One region of the Streptomyces sp. NPDC021115 genome, then DNA from elsewhere that is predicted to be linked to it. Evidence: riboswitches for the same ligand, from Rfam matches in the RefSeq annotation. Region 1 holds a riboswitch; the other holds the start of a gene.
What was found. Region 1 has a riboswitch for thiamine pyrophosphate ahead of thiC (phosphomethylpyrimidine synthase ThiC). Riboswitches for the same ligand answer to the same signal wherever they lie in the genome.

Region 2: linked by a shared signal. The riboswitch ahead of ACH4TL_RS00425 (thiamine ABC transporter substrate binding subunit) and the one ahead of thiC (phosphomethylpyrimidine synthase ThiC) in region 1 are both predicted to bind thiamine pyrophosphate.

The regions. Positions count from the first base shown of each region.
Region 1 is NZ_JBIRQF010000004.1:299,545-306,500, reverse strand. It holds gene ACH4TL_RS15340 (SsgA family sporulation/cell division regulator) at 380-814, shown strand; gene ACH4TL_RS15335 (YibE/F family protein) at 845-2,257, opposite strand; TPP riboswitch at 2,327-2,443, shown strand; gene thiC (phosphomethylpyrimidine synthase ThiC) at 2,436-4,196, shown strand; gene ACH4TL_RS15325 (hypothetical protein) at 4,302-4,757, shown strand; gene ACH4TL_RS15320 (maleylpyruvate isomerase N-terminal domain-containing protein) at 4,779-5,021, shown strand; gene ACH4TL_RS15315 (hypothetical protein) at 5,018-5,887, opposite strand; gene ACH4TL_RS15310 (metallophosphoesterase) at 6,090-6,956, opposite strand, start outside.
Region 2 is NZ_JBIRQF010000001.1:109,863-116,818, reverse strand. It holds gene ACH4TL_RS00455 (hypothetical protein) at 1-57, opposite strand, end outside; gene ACH4TL_RS00450 (hypothetical protein) at 119-322, opposite strand; gene ACH4TL_RS00445 (FtsK/SpoIIIE domain-containing protein) at 403-1,782, opposite strand; gene ACH4TL_RS00440 (hypothetical protein) at 1,785-2,114, opposite strand; gene ACH4TL_RS00435 (GntR family transcriptional regulator) at 2,310-3,056, shown strand; gene rlmN (23S rRNA (adenine(2503)-C(2))-methyltransferase RlmN) at 3,649-4,755, shown strand; TPP riboswitch at 4,853-4,956, shown strand; gene ACH4TL_RS00425 (thiamine ABC transporter substrate binding subunit) at 4,952-6,025, shown strand; gene ACH4TL_RS00420 (ABC transporter permease) at 6,121-6,956, shown strand, end outside.

The DNA.
Region 1 (6,956 bases):
GCGGGTCCCGCGGCGGGTGACCCCGCTGCCCCGCGCGCGGCGGGTACGCCGCGCGAGGGATACCGCGGAGCCAAACATCGGCCCCGCGGCACCACTGTGGTTAGAGTGCGAGTCCGCGACGTTCCCCATCTCGGCGTCTGCCTCGCAACAACACCCCGGGGGTGCCTGTTGACGACAGCGAACATCGACACGGCCGCTGAACCGGCCCTGATCGCCCGCGCACCGGGCCGGCGTCGCCCGGCCCCGTGGGTTCCACCACGGCAACACTGGCCATTTCCGTTCCCTCACATGAGGCAAAGCGACTCCGCCCCGCAATCGAGTCGCTACGCTCCAGAGTCGGCCAAGTCTGAACTACCCGGGGCGGCGAACGATGCGTGACATGCGTGACACAGTCCAGGCGGAAGTGACGATGACCTTTCTGGTCTCGCAGGAACTGTCCTTCCGGATCCCGGTCGAGCTGTCGTACGACAGCGGCGATCCCTACGCGGTCGAGATCACCTTCCACCTGCCCGGCGACGCGCCGGTGAGCTGGGCCTTCGCCCGTGAGCTGCTGCTGGACGGGCTCAGCAAACCCACCGGCGAGGGCGATGTGCGGATCGCACCGGCCTCGCCCGAAGGGCTCTCGGACGTGTTCATCAGGCTTCAGGTGGGGGCCGAGAGGGCCCTGTTCCGGGCCGGGGCGGCGCCGCTGGTGGCCTTCCTGGACCGTACGGACCGGCTCGTCCCGTTCGGCGAGGAGCCCGCGGCCTGCGATCCGGTCGGCGATCTCGACGCGGAACTGGACCGCATCCTGGCCGAGGACCGGTACGCGTAACGCCGGTACGTAACCGCTACGCGTAGTCGGTCAGCGTGCGCGTGTCTTACGGCGCCGTCCGCGGCCCCGGCCGTTACCGCTCGCTCCGCCGCCACTGCCCGCGCCGTCGTCCGGCGTGTGGTCCGCGGAGACCACCAGCACCGCCAGCGCCGTGGTCACCGGCACCGAGGCGACCAGCCCGATGCTGCCCACCAGCGTGCGGACGATCTCCTCCGCGACGATCTCGCTCGTCGCCACCGTTCCCACCCCGCTGTCCGCGATCGAGAAGAGGAGCAGCAGCGGAAGCGAGGCGCCCGCGTACGCCAGCACCAGGGTGTTCACGACGGACGCGATGTGGTCCCGCCCGATGCGCATCGCGGCCGCGTAGAGCTTGCGGCGGCCGCCGCGAGGGTCCGCTTCCCGCAGCTCCCAGACCGCCGAGGTCTGGGTGACCGTCACATCGTCCAGCACGCCCAGCGAACCGATGATCACCCCCGCCAGCAGCAGTCCCTTGATCTCGATGTCGGGATAGAGGCTGTGCACCAGACCCGTCTGGTCGTCGGTGTTGCCGGTCAGCGACGCCCAGCCGATGAACAGCGAGCCGAGCACCCCGATCAGCAGCAGCGAGACCAGGGTGCCGAGCACAGCGACCGACGTCCGGGCGCTCAGCCCATGGCACATGTAGAGCGCGAGCAGCATGATCGCGCTGCCCCCGACGATCGCCACCACCAGCGGATTCGAGCCCTGGAGTATCGCCGGGAGGATGAACAGCGTCAGCACTCCGAAGCTGATGGCCAGCGCCACCAGCGCGAAGATGCCGCGCAGTCGGCCGACGGCCACGACCACGAGCGCGAACACCCCGGCGAGCAGGGCCATCGGGAACGAGCGGTCCACGTCCGAGACCGAGTACTGGAGGTTCTTCGGCGCCTGGGGCGCGTACCTCAGCTTCACCTCCTGCCCGGCGCTGAACTTCCGTGAGGCGTTCGGCTGGACGATCTCGGGGAAGGTGCGGCCCTTGTCCTTGCCCGAGGTGACCTCGATGGTGGCCTTCTCGCAGACGCTCTTGCCGCCGCCGCTCCCGCCGCCCGTGGCGCCGCCGGGGTTCGTGGCGCCGCCCTGCTGACCCGGTTCGGTGGGTGCCTGCGGCTGCGCGTTGACGTCGGCGCAGTCGACCTCCGCCACCTTCACCACCCGCCCGGCGACCGTCTCCTGGTCGAAACCGAGCCCGCTGCGGCCCTGCGCTGTGTGCTCGGAGCCACCCGGCCACAGCGCGACAAGACCGGCCACGACGGCGACGGCGAACGGGATGAGCACCACCGCGATGACCTTGCGCAGCCGCGCGGAGACGGGCGCCGCCGGACCGTGCGCATGGGCATGGCTGTGGCCGTGCGAGTGGGTGTGGCCGGGTGGCCGGCCGGACGCGTGGGGCTGCTCGGGCGGATGGTCCTGCTGTGTCGCGGTCACCGTCGCATCATCGCAAGAGAGCGAGGCCCCCTGTTCAGGTACGCGGGGAAACCGTTAGCGTGGGGGCACCTTTGCAATCGCGGGAGCTCGGAGCACCGGGCTGAGAGGGCGCTGACGCGACAGCTGCGCCGACCGCTGAACCTGTTACCGGGTAATGCCGGCGTAGGGAGTGGGTCTCATGACTCAGCAGGATGCACACATGCGCGAAAACGCTGCCGATTTCGGCTGGCACAAGGGATATGTCACGGGTTCCCGCCCGGACATCCAGGTCCCGGTTCGCCGCGTGCACCTCACCAATGGCCAGGACGTGACGCTGTACGACACGTCCGGTCCGTACACCGACCCCCACATCGACACCGACGTCCGCCGCGGCCTCGCGCCGCTGCGGCAGAACTGGATCGTCGCCCGAGGCGATACCGAGGAGTACACCGGCCGTCCGCTCCGGCCCGAGGACGACGGCCTCAAACACACCGCGCCCCGCGGGGGCCTGCGCAACCTCGACGCGGTCTTCCCCGGACGGCCGCGCCAGCCGCGCCGGGCCCGCGACGGGTCCGCCACCCAGCTCAGCTACGCGCGCCGGGGCGAGGTCACCGCCGAGATGGAGTACGTGGCGCTCCGCGAGAACGTCTCCCCCGAGGTGGTCCGCGAGGAGATCGCGGCGGGCCGGGCCGTGCTGCCCGCCAACGTCAACCACCCGGAAATCGAGCCGATGATCATCGGCAAGCGGTTCCTGGTGAAGGTCAACGCCAACATCGGCAACTCCGCCGTCACCTCGTCCATCGAGGAGGAGGTCGAGAAGATGACCTGGGCGACCCGCTGGGGCGCCGACACGGTCATGGACCTCTCGACCGGCCGCAACATCCACACCACCCGCGAGTGGGTGCTGCGCAACTCCCCCGTACCCATCGGCACGGTGCCGCTCTACCAGGCGCTGGAGAAGGTCGACGGCAAGGCCGAGGAGCTGACCTGGGAGGTCTACAAGGACACCGTCATCGAACAGGCCGAGCAGGGCGTCGACTACATGACGGTCCACGCGGGCGTACGGCTGCCGTACGTCCCCCTGACCGCCCGCCGCAAGACCGGCATCGTCTCCCGCGGCGGCTCGATCATGGCGGCCTGGTGCCTGGCCCACCATCAGGAGTCTTTCCTCTACACCCACTTCGAGGAGCTGTGCGAGATCCTCGCGGCGTACGACGTCACTTACTCGCTGGGTGACGGACTGCGCCCCGGATCCATCGCCGACGCCAACGACGAGGCCCAGTTCGCGGAGCTGCGCACGCTCGGCGAGCTCAACCGCGTCGCCAAGGAGCACGGCGTCCAGACGATGATCGAGGGCCCGGGCCATGTCCCGATGCACAAGATCAAGGAGAACGTCGACCTCCAGCAGGAGATCTGCGAGGAGGCCCCGTTCTACACCCTGGGCCCCCTCACCACCGACATCGCGCCCGCCTACGACCACATCACCTCAGGCATCGGCGCCGCGATGATCGCCTGGTGGGGCACGGCGATGCTCTGCTACGTCACCCCCAAGGAGCACCTGGGGCTGCCGGACCGCGACGACGTGAAGACCGGCGTCATCACCTACAAGATCGCCGCCCACGCCGCCGACCTGGCCAAGGGCCACCCCGACGCCCAGGCCTGGGACGACGCGCTCTCCGACGCGCGCTTCGAGTTCCGCTGGGAGGACCAGTTCAACCTGGCCCTCGACCCGGACACGGCACGCTCGTTCCACGACGAGACGCTCCCGGCGGAACCCGCCAAGACGGCTCACTTCTGCTCCATGTGCGGGCCGAAGTTCTGTTCCATGAAGATCAGCCACGACATCCGCCGCGAGCACGGCGACGCGATGGACGAGGCGGAGGCGGAGGCCGGAATGGCGGAGAAGTCCCGCGAGTTCGCGGCCGCGGGCAACCGGGTCTACCTGCCCATCGCCGACTGACCCGATCGCGGAATCTGGCCGCCGGGCTCCCGGGAACGCTGTTTCCGGGGCCCGGCGGCTTCGCCAGGTGGCGGTCGTCCCGTCCGGCAAAGCAGTATGCGACGCATGGGGACCGACGCGGACGTTCAACGGCGGTGGCGCGATGGACAGGCGCCTGACGGTGACGTGATCGTCTTCGGGGACGGTCGGTTGTCGGTGATGCGGTTCTGGGCGACCGAAGGCTGGTCGCGGGCGGAGGAGGTCCTTCAGGCCACGGAGTGGACCGCCCACCACTGGCTGGACGTCGACTTGGTCCTCGCATCGTGCCGCTATGCCGGATACCGCGCCTTCGGAGGCGAATCCGCGGCCCACGGCAGCATCGGCTGGGTCGCCCTGACCCGGGACGACGGCCGGCGGACCCTGGAGTGGCTCGCGGTGTGCTCCGAGTCGGACCCGTTCGCCGAGGTATCCCTCGACGACACCTGCCTGACCGCGGTCAGCACCAGCCACCACGTGTGGACCTTCCCGCGTGACGCCCCGCAGAAGGTGGAGATCGGTCGGGCCGCCGAACGGAACAGGTGACGGCCTCCTATCTGAGCAGCCATGGACAACTTACGCGCCCTGCGCATCGCCAATCAGCGCTTCGCCCAGCACCTCGACGGGATCGGGGACGACGAGTGGGCGCTCGGCACGCCGTGCAGTGAGTGGACGGTGCGGGAGTTGGTGGGGCATGTGCTGCTGGGGCATGCGCATCTGGTGTCGGCCCTGACGGACGACCAGGTCGCCCCGGGGCCCGGGGACACGTTCGGGGAGTGGGCCGCGCGGGCGGAGTGGGCTGCCGGCTAGTCCGGCTGGTTCTCCGGGCCGCCGTATTCGGGGCTGGTGTAGTCCGGGCTGCTGTAGCGGGGGCGGGCCTTGGGGCCCTCGTCGTCGGTGCTGAAGCCCGGGCGGCTGTAGCCGAGGTGGGGGGTGCGGCCCGCCTCGGAGTGGCCGGGGACGTAGGCCGATGAGGTGTGGGTCGGCGCGGTCCATGGGGTGGGGGCCGACGGATTGGTCAGCGCCTCGCGCAGAAAGGGCAGCACGCCCCGTTCCAGCAGGGCCTGCCGCCATGCCTCTCTGGTGCGGTCCACCTCTTCCAGCTGCTCGGCCAGGGCCTCGCCGCGGATCGCGCTGGAGCCGTTGCGCAGGGCGGTGATGAGGAGGCCGACGGCGGCGAGCAGGATGCCCGCGGCGGTGAGCGCGGCGAAGAACCAGCCCGCGGTGATCATCGGTTGGGAGATGGACGGCGCGGGGTCCAGGACGTGCAGCACATAGCCGACGAGGAGGAAGATGATGGCGGCGGTTCCGGCCAGTACCGGGGCGAGGACGGCGAGCATGGGGACCAGCCCCGCTCCGGAGGCGTCCAGGAGGGCGCCGGTGAAACCGGCGGAGTGCTCGTGGTCGCCGTCGTCCTCCCGCGCCCCGGGGATCGGCAGGGGCGGGGCGGGCTCGCGCAGCTTGGTGCGGGCGAGCACGTAGTCCTGGTACTCGGCGGCCGCGCACGCGGTGATGGCGGCCGAGGCGCTGAGCGCCATGGAGCGCAGCTGCTCGGCGGTGAGCCGCTGTCCTATGCCCTTCAGATCCGGTCGGTGGTCCGCGGTACGCAGCACCTCGTCGAGAACTCGCTCGAACTCCGGGCGGTCCTCGGCGAACAGGTGCGGAGCGCTTTTCATGGTGCATCCCCCGATACTCCGTAGGGCCTTGGTGTCCGGCTTTCGCCGGGCAGTCGGGCCGGAAACGGAGGAGAGCCTGCGACGGATAAACCGATGGTAGAGCCGATCCGGCGCGAGGAGACAGCAAGTTTCGTGATTTGCTCAGCCCCGGTGGGGCCCTCCGTCCGCTTGCGTGCGCGCCCGTATCCCGCTCATGTCGCCCTCAGACGCCGAGCGGGAGTTGGACGACCAGCAGTTTTCCGGCCATGGTGATGCCGCCGTCCATCGCGACCGCGAGATTGTCCGCGTAGACATGCGGGCCCTCGACCGCGGGCGTGCCGTCGTCCTCGCCGTCCTCCGAGCCGACTTCGCCCAGCAGATACGGGATCGGGCTGTGCCCGTGGACGATGCGCTCCCCGCCGTAGGCGCCGAGCAATTCGCGTGCGGCCATCGGTCCGGCGTCCTCGTCGCGGAAGGCGAAGCGCTTGGTGAATTTGCGGAACAAGTCCCAGCACTCGTCCGCGTCACTGCGCTGGAGCGCTTCGGTGACGCTGTCGTTGACGGCCTCGATGGAGTCGCCGTAGTCCAGATAGGCGGTGGTGTCGGAGTGCACGAGCAGATGCCCGTCCTCCTCGGCCATCGCGTCCAGCCGGGACATCCACTGGAGGTGATGGTCCTCCAGCCGCTCCATGTCGGTGCGCTGGCCGCCGTTGAGCAGCCAGGCGGCCTGGAAGGAGGCGGTGCCGGCGCCGGAGTTGACGGGCGTGTCGCCGAACCGCTTGGCGCCGATGAGGAGCAGTTCGTGATTGCCCATCAGCGCCTTGCAGTAGCCGCCCGCGGCGGCGGCCTCGGCGGAGAGCTGCATCACCAGGTCGATGACGCCGATGCCGTCCGGGCCGCGGTCGGTGAAGTCGCCGAGGAACCACAGCCGGGCGTTCCCGGCCGCCCAGCTGCCCTTGTCGTCGATCAGGCCCTGGGCGGCCAGCGCCTCGCGCAGCTCGTCGAGGTAGCCGTGGACGTCGCCCACGACGAACAGCGGGCCGGGGCCCTCGCCGTCGGCGAGCGGATCGGCGTCCGGATCGGTCACCGA
Region 2 (6,956 bases), on a different contig from region 1:
TTCGCGCGCCCAGGCGTCGGGGTCTACGTCCAGCGCGATCACGATGCGCACCCTCATGACGTCTCCTTTCGCTGAGTGGGCCGGGGCGGTGTGTGGTCAGCCGCCCCGGCGGCGTTGGTCAGGTGGTCGAGGCCAGACCGGTGCCGAAGCAGTCCGGGCACAGTCCGGTCTGGTGGTGGCCGGTCTTCCGGCGGCCACGGCCTACGCGGATTTCGGTGGTGATCTCGCCGGTGCCGTTGCAGGTGGGGCACTTCGGCGGGGCCGCCGGGGCGGCGGTCTTCTTGGCGGTCCGGCGGGCGGCGGTGGTCTTCCGTTCGGCCATGGCGATCACTCCTGGTTCGGGCATGGCTCGGGTAGGGACCTGGCGCGATGAGGTCGCGCCGACCGTGGGAGCAGGGGGTGTTACTCGGTCACCGGGCGGGGCTTGACCAGTGGCGAAGCCTCGCCGGGGGCGGCCAGGGCCGGGACGGCGGGACGGTAGGCGGCCAGGGCCGGGATGTCCGGGGTCAAGTGCGCGTTCTCGCGGCAGACCGCGACCACGTCACCGATGCTGATCTCAGGGGTGCGGATGCGGGACCAACCGCCGGAGGTGTCCCCGGCCACGGCCAGGCCCGGACGGTCCGGCCGGATCGATGTCGCGGCCGACACGGCGTCCGGCGCGATGTCGCCGAGCCCCATCTCGGCGGTCTGCTTGTCGTTGACGCGGTGCACGACACGGCCGGTGAGCTGGGCGCGGAGCATGGTGGCGCCCTTACCCAGCTCGGAGCCGAAGCGCTGCCCGCAGATCTCCAGGTAGATGCCCACCGCGCGAGAGAGCTGAGCCATGCGGACCACCTGCATGACCATCCGGTCCCGGCGTTCCTCATCCTTCCGGGTGGTGGCCATGAACAGCTCGGCCACCTCATCCACCAGGACCACGATCGGCACCGGCCGCTTGTCCTTGGGCAGGCCCCAGATGTCGGAGGTGATCTGCGCTTCCGGGGTGCTGGCGGTGATGCCCTGGTGATCCTTGAGCAGGTCGAAGCGGTCTTCCATCTCACCCACCAGCGCATCCACCAGGGCGGAAGCCTCATTGGGGTTGGTGGCCAGGGCCGACAGGCGCGGGGCGAACGGAGCCTGCTCAACCCCCCGCTTGCAGTCGATCCCCACCAGCGCGACCGGCAGTTCGGCCAGCCCCTTGATCAGGTTGCGCTGGTACATGGACTTGCCCGACTGGTTCGCTCCCAGGGTCAGCCCGTGCGGAACCGCCCGGTAGTCACGGACGAACGCCGTCCCGTCCTCACGGCGGGCCACCGGGACCACCATCGGCCCACGCGGCACCCGGCGCGGCATCCGTACCCGGTGCAGTACGTCGTAGCCGGTCATGCGCAGCTCGACCGTGCCGGGCTTGCCCTCCACCACGTGGACGGCGTGGACGCCCCAAGCATGGCGCAGCCGGTTCGAGGCGGCGGCGACGTCGGCGGGTTCCATCCCGGCGGGCAGCCGCAGGGTCACCCGTAGCCCGGTCGAGGTGGGGCGGACCCGGCGCACCTTCGGCGGTACCGGCTGCGCCTCCCGGCTACGGGTGACGGCCCGGGAGAGGAAGGCGCGGAACCGGGACGGAGCGACGGTTAGCCCGCACACGTCCATGGTGGAGCTGTAGGTGAAGGCGAACCGGGCCCGGGTGATGGGCATGCCCACCAGGGACCAGTACACCGCCGGGGCCTTGATCTTGGCGTAGCCCAGACCACCAGCACCGGCCAGCGGTGTACCGATCTCCAGCAGCGTCACCAGGTCCGACACGATCAGGCCCCCGTCACGATCGCGGTCGCGCGGAACGCGATGCCGTGGCGAGTCTGGCCGTTGAAGGTGTTCTCCCAGTCCCGGGCCTTGAGGCCGACCACCGACACCAGGGTGCCCGGCGTCAGTCCCTCCGGGATACCCGTCTCGGGCACGGTCACCTGGTACAGGTTGCCCTCACCCTCATCGGAGATCAGCAGCCCCACCGTGGACAGGAACGCGCCGGTTTCCTTGTCTACGGCCTGCTCCTTGGTCTGCTTGTTCACCAGCTTCGGCGTCGGCGCGGTCGCGACAAACACCGTGGCGGTCGAAGTATCGATCTTGAACGAAGGCATTGCAGCCACTCCTTGACGAGGCGGCACAGTTCCCAGACGGGCAACTGCTCTAGGTAGGCTCCAGTAGAGCCGACTGTTCTAGAGATGTCAAGAAGTTCTCTAGGTAGACCAGGGCTTGCACTACCGGACGTGCCGGGTGTTCGGCTGACTAGTGACGCCGTAGGCTGTCTAGAGACCGAGAGAGGACGACCGTCCATGGCCGACCAGAGCAACGCCCGCAAGCCGAGGAAGTATCAACAGATCGCGAATGATCTAAGGAACGCGATCATGTCGGGCGAATACGCCCCTGGGGACCGGTTGCCGGGTGAAAACGACCTGATGGCCACCTACAAGGTGGCGCGCATGACCGTGCGACAGGCGCTCAGCGTCCTTCAGGGCGAGGGTCTTGCCAAGGCCCGAAAGGGGGCCGGTGTCTTCGTCTCCCCTGTCCCCGTGACCGGAGCTGCCCGACTAGAGCGTCTAGAGAAGAGCGGGCGCATGTACGCGAGTGGGGAGACCAGCAGTGATCACACGGCCATCCTCCGGAGCTGCGCTGACGTCGACATCGCCGAACAGCTCGGGGTCGAGCTCCATGATGAGATCGTGATCCGGGGGCGGGTGTTCCATCTGGAGGGGAAGCCCAGCGTCGTCGCAATCTCCTGCATTCACCCACGAGTCCTTGAAGCCGTCCCGGAAGTCCTGCAACAGGGGCAGCTCAAGCCCTTCTGGCAGACGACGTACACCGAGCGCACCGGCAAGGAGATCACTCGGTTCCCAGAACGACGAACCGCGCGCCTGGCCAGCTCCAGCGAACTCGCTGCTCTAGAGGTCTACGTACCGTTCGAAGCTGCCGTGCCCGTCCTCGTTCTGCACACGACCTTCCACGACGCTGACGGCCCTATCGAAGTCTGGGAAGACGTCTATGCTCCCGGGCTTTGGCAGGTCGACTCAGCCCCCAAGTGATCGATCCGTGAGCTGTTACAGGTTTCTCTACCTCATCAAGCCCCCGGCTGCGCTTCGCTTCGCCGGGCGCGCTCCCGGCTCCCGGTCGCGCTCTGCTCCTGCCTCCGGCCCGCGCCGCGCACCGTCCGCCGACGCGCGCCCACAGGCGAGATAGGCCGGGGTCAATGGTCGAGACCCAATCGGCCGACACAGGCGCAAGCCGCAGACCGTGCCTCCGGCGGGGGCGCTCAGGCTCCGGGATGGCGGGGGCTCCGTCTGCGCCCGCAGGTCCATCGTGGCGTGCGCGGGGAGCTCCCATCCCGTCACCGTCGTCCCAGGCAGAGCCGAGCAGACGCGGCCCAGGGCGTCAAGGTCGTTCGTACAGTGGCGCGCTCCACCTTGACGCCCTGAACCACGCCTGCTCCACGGTGTGTGGGACGACGGCGACGGGATGGGAGCTGGGGAGGGTGGTGGGTTGGGGAAGTGGGGAAGGCTCGGGCCGTCTGTGGGCCGTCCGAGGGGGATCAACGACGACAGATGACGACCACTGCCGACAGGAGTCACAATCGTCCGCCGCAGGTCACGGGAATTGATCTGCGACACTGGGAAAACCATGCCTAAGCCCGGAGAACTCACTTTCGCCGTGCCGCGTGGGGCCAAGAAGCCCCCGCGGCATCTCGCCGACCTCACGCCCGCCGAGCGCCGCGAGGCTGTCGCCGCCCTCGGGGAGAAGCCCTTCCGGGCCGGTCAGGTGTCGCGTCACTACTTCGCCCGCTACACCGACGACCCCGCCCAGTGGACCGACGTACCGGCCGCCGCGCGGGAGAAGCTGGCGGCCGGGCTGCTGCCGGACCTGATGAGCGTCGTGCGGCACATCAGCTGTGACGACGACACCACCCGCAAGACCCTGTGGCGGCTCTTCGACGGCACGTTGGTCGAGTCCGTGCTGATGCGCTACCCGGACCGGGTCACCATGTGCATCAGCTCCCAGGCGGGCTGCGGCATGAACTGCCCGTTCTGCGCCACCGGCCAGGCGGGCTTGGACCGCAATCTGTCCACCGCCGAGATCGTGCACCAGATCGTCGACGGGATGAGGGCCCTGCGGGACGGGGAGATCCCCGGAGGCCCGGCCCGGCTGTCCAACATCGTCTTCATGGGCATGGGTGAGCCGCTGGCCAACTACAACCGGGTCATCGGCGCGATCCGCCGCCTCACCGACCCCGAGCCTGACGGCCTCGGTCTGTCGCAGCGCGGCATCACCGTCTCGACGGTGGGGCTGGTCCCGGCGATGCTGCGGTTCGCCGACGAGGGCTTCAAGTGCCGTCTCGCGGTCTCCCTGCACGCGCCCGACGACGAGCTGCGCGACACCCTCGTGCCGGTCAACACCCGCTGGAAGGTGCGCGAGGTCCTGGACGCGGCGTGGGAGTACGCGGAGAAGTCCGGCCGCCGGATCTCCATCGAGTACGCCCTGATCAAGGACATCAACGACCAGGCGTGGCGCGCCGATCTGCTCGGGCGGCTGCTCAAGGGCCACCGGGTGCACGTCAACCTCATCCCGCTCAACCCGACGCCCGGCTCCAAGTGGACGGCGTCCCGGCCCGAGGACGAGAGGGCGTTCGTGGCGGCCCTGGAGGCGCACGGGGTGCCGGTGACCGTCCGGGACACCCGGGGGCAGGAGATCGACGGGGCGTGCGGCCAGCTGGCGGCCACGGAGCGCTGACCACCGGCCGATCCGACCACGGGCTGATCCGGCCACCGGCTGATACGGTGCCTTCGCATCACCGGCGTACCACCGTCCCGCGACGACGGACAAGTGAACATTCCGACAGGGGAGCGCGACAGCGCTGAGAGTGCGGCACGGCCGCAGACCCTCCAACCTGATCCGGGTCATACCGGCGTAGGGAGTCAGCCTCACCATGAACAGCCATCTCCGGCGTGCCGTCACCGCCGCCCTCGTCGGGTCCCTCGGCACCGGAGTGCTCACCGGCTGCGGCGGGGGCGCGGCGGACGGCAAGGACTCCAAGACCGTCACCCTGGTCTCGCACGACTCGTTCGCGGCGTCCAAGGCGGTCCTCAAGGAGTTCACCCGCAAGACCGGCTACAAGGTGCGGGTGCAGGCCGGTGGTGACGCGGGGGCGGCCGTCAACCAGGCGATCCTGTCCAAGAGCCATCCGCAGGGCGATGTGTTCTTCGGCGTCGACAACACCCTCCTCTCGCGTGCGCTCGACAATGACCTGTTCACCCCGTACGAGGCGAAGGGCCTGGACAAGGTCCCCGCGGCCTTCCAGCCCGACCGGGCGAAGCACCGCGTCACCCCGGTCGACTACGGCGACATCTGCGTCAACTACGACCGCGCCTGGTTCGCGCGCAAGAAGCTCGCACCGCCCAGGTCGTTCGCCGATCTGACCAAGCCCGCGTACAAGAACCTGCTGGTCACCGAGAACGCCGCCACCTCGTCGCCCGGTCTCGCCTTCCTGCTCGGCACCGCCGCCCGCTACGGCGACGACGGCTGGAAGGACTACTGGAAGAAGCTGAAGGCCAACGGCGTCGAGGTGGTCGACGGCTGGGAGCAGGCGTACTACGACCGGTTCTCCGGCTCGGCGGGCGGCGCCAAGGGCGACAAGCCGCTCGTCGTCTCCTACGCCTCCAGCCCGCCCGCCGAGGTGGCGGACGCGAAGTCGAAGCCCGCGAAGGCCCCGACCGGGGTGGCGGACGGCACCTGCTTCCGGCAGACGGAGTTCGCCGGGCTGCTGAACGGCGCGGGCAACACCAAGGGGGGCAAGGCGCTGCTGGACTTCCTGCTGACCAAGCGCTTCCAGGAGGACGTACCGCTGAACATGTACGTCAATCCGGTGCGCGAGGGCGCGAAGCTGCCGGAGGTCTTCACCCGGTACGGGGTCAAGATCGCCGATCCGGCGACCCTGCCGCCGCGGAAGATAGCCGAGAACCGTGAGTCCTGGGTCAAGGCATGGTCCTCGCTCGTTCTGTAGAGCCCGCGGCTTCTGTAGAGCCCGCGGCTTCTGTAGAGCCAGAGCCCGCGGCCGGTCGCGGCAGGCTGCGCGGCGCCGCCGTGCGGCTCGCCCTGATGGCAGTGCCGCTCGCCTTCTTCGCCGTCTTCTTCGCGTATCCGGTGGCCGCGATCGTCACCCGCGGGCTGCGCACCGGCGGCCGGTGGCAGCTCGGGCGGATACCCGAGGTGCTGGGCGACCCGTCCGTCCTGCACACCCTGTGGTTCACCGGCTGGCAGGCGGCCGCGTCGACCGGGCTGACGCTGGCGGTCGCGCTGCCCGGCGCGTATGTCTTCGCCCGCTTCGCCTTCCCCGGCAAGGGGCTGCTGCGCGCCGTGGTGACCGTGCCGTTCGTGCTGCCGACGGTCGTCGCCGGGTCCGCGTTCCTGGGGCTGCTCGGGCGCGGCGGGCTGCTGGACGAGCTGTGGGGGATACGGCTCGACACCAGCGTCTGGGCGATCCTGCTGGCCCACGTCTTCTTCAACTACGCGGTCGTCGTCCGCACCGTCGGCGGGCTGTGGGCGCAGCTCGACCCGCGCCAGGAGGAGGCCGCGCGGGTGCTCGGCGCGAGCCGCCTCGCGGCCTGGCGCCGGATCACCCTGCCCGCGCTGGGGCCCGCCGTGGCCGCCGCCGCGCTGATGGTCTTCCTGTTCACGTTCACCTCCTTCGGCGTCATCCAGATCCTCGGCGGCCCGCGCTACGCCACCCTGGAGGTGGCCATCTACCGGCAGACCGCGCAGCTGCTGGACCTGCCGACGGCCGCGGTGCTGACCCTCGTCCAGTTCGCGGCGGTCGCGGCCGTGCTCGCCCTGCACGCCTGGACCGTACGGCGCCGGGAGGGTGCCCTGCGGCTCGTCGACGCCGCCCGGACCGCGCGCCGCCCCCAGGGCCCGGCGCAGTGGGGGCTGCTCGC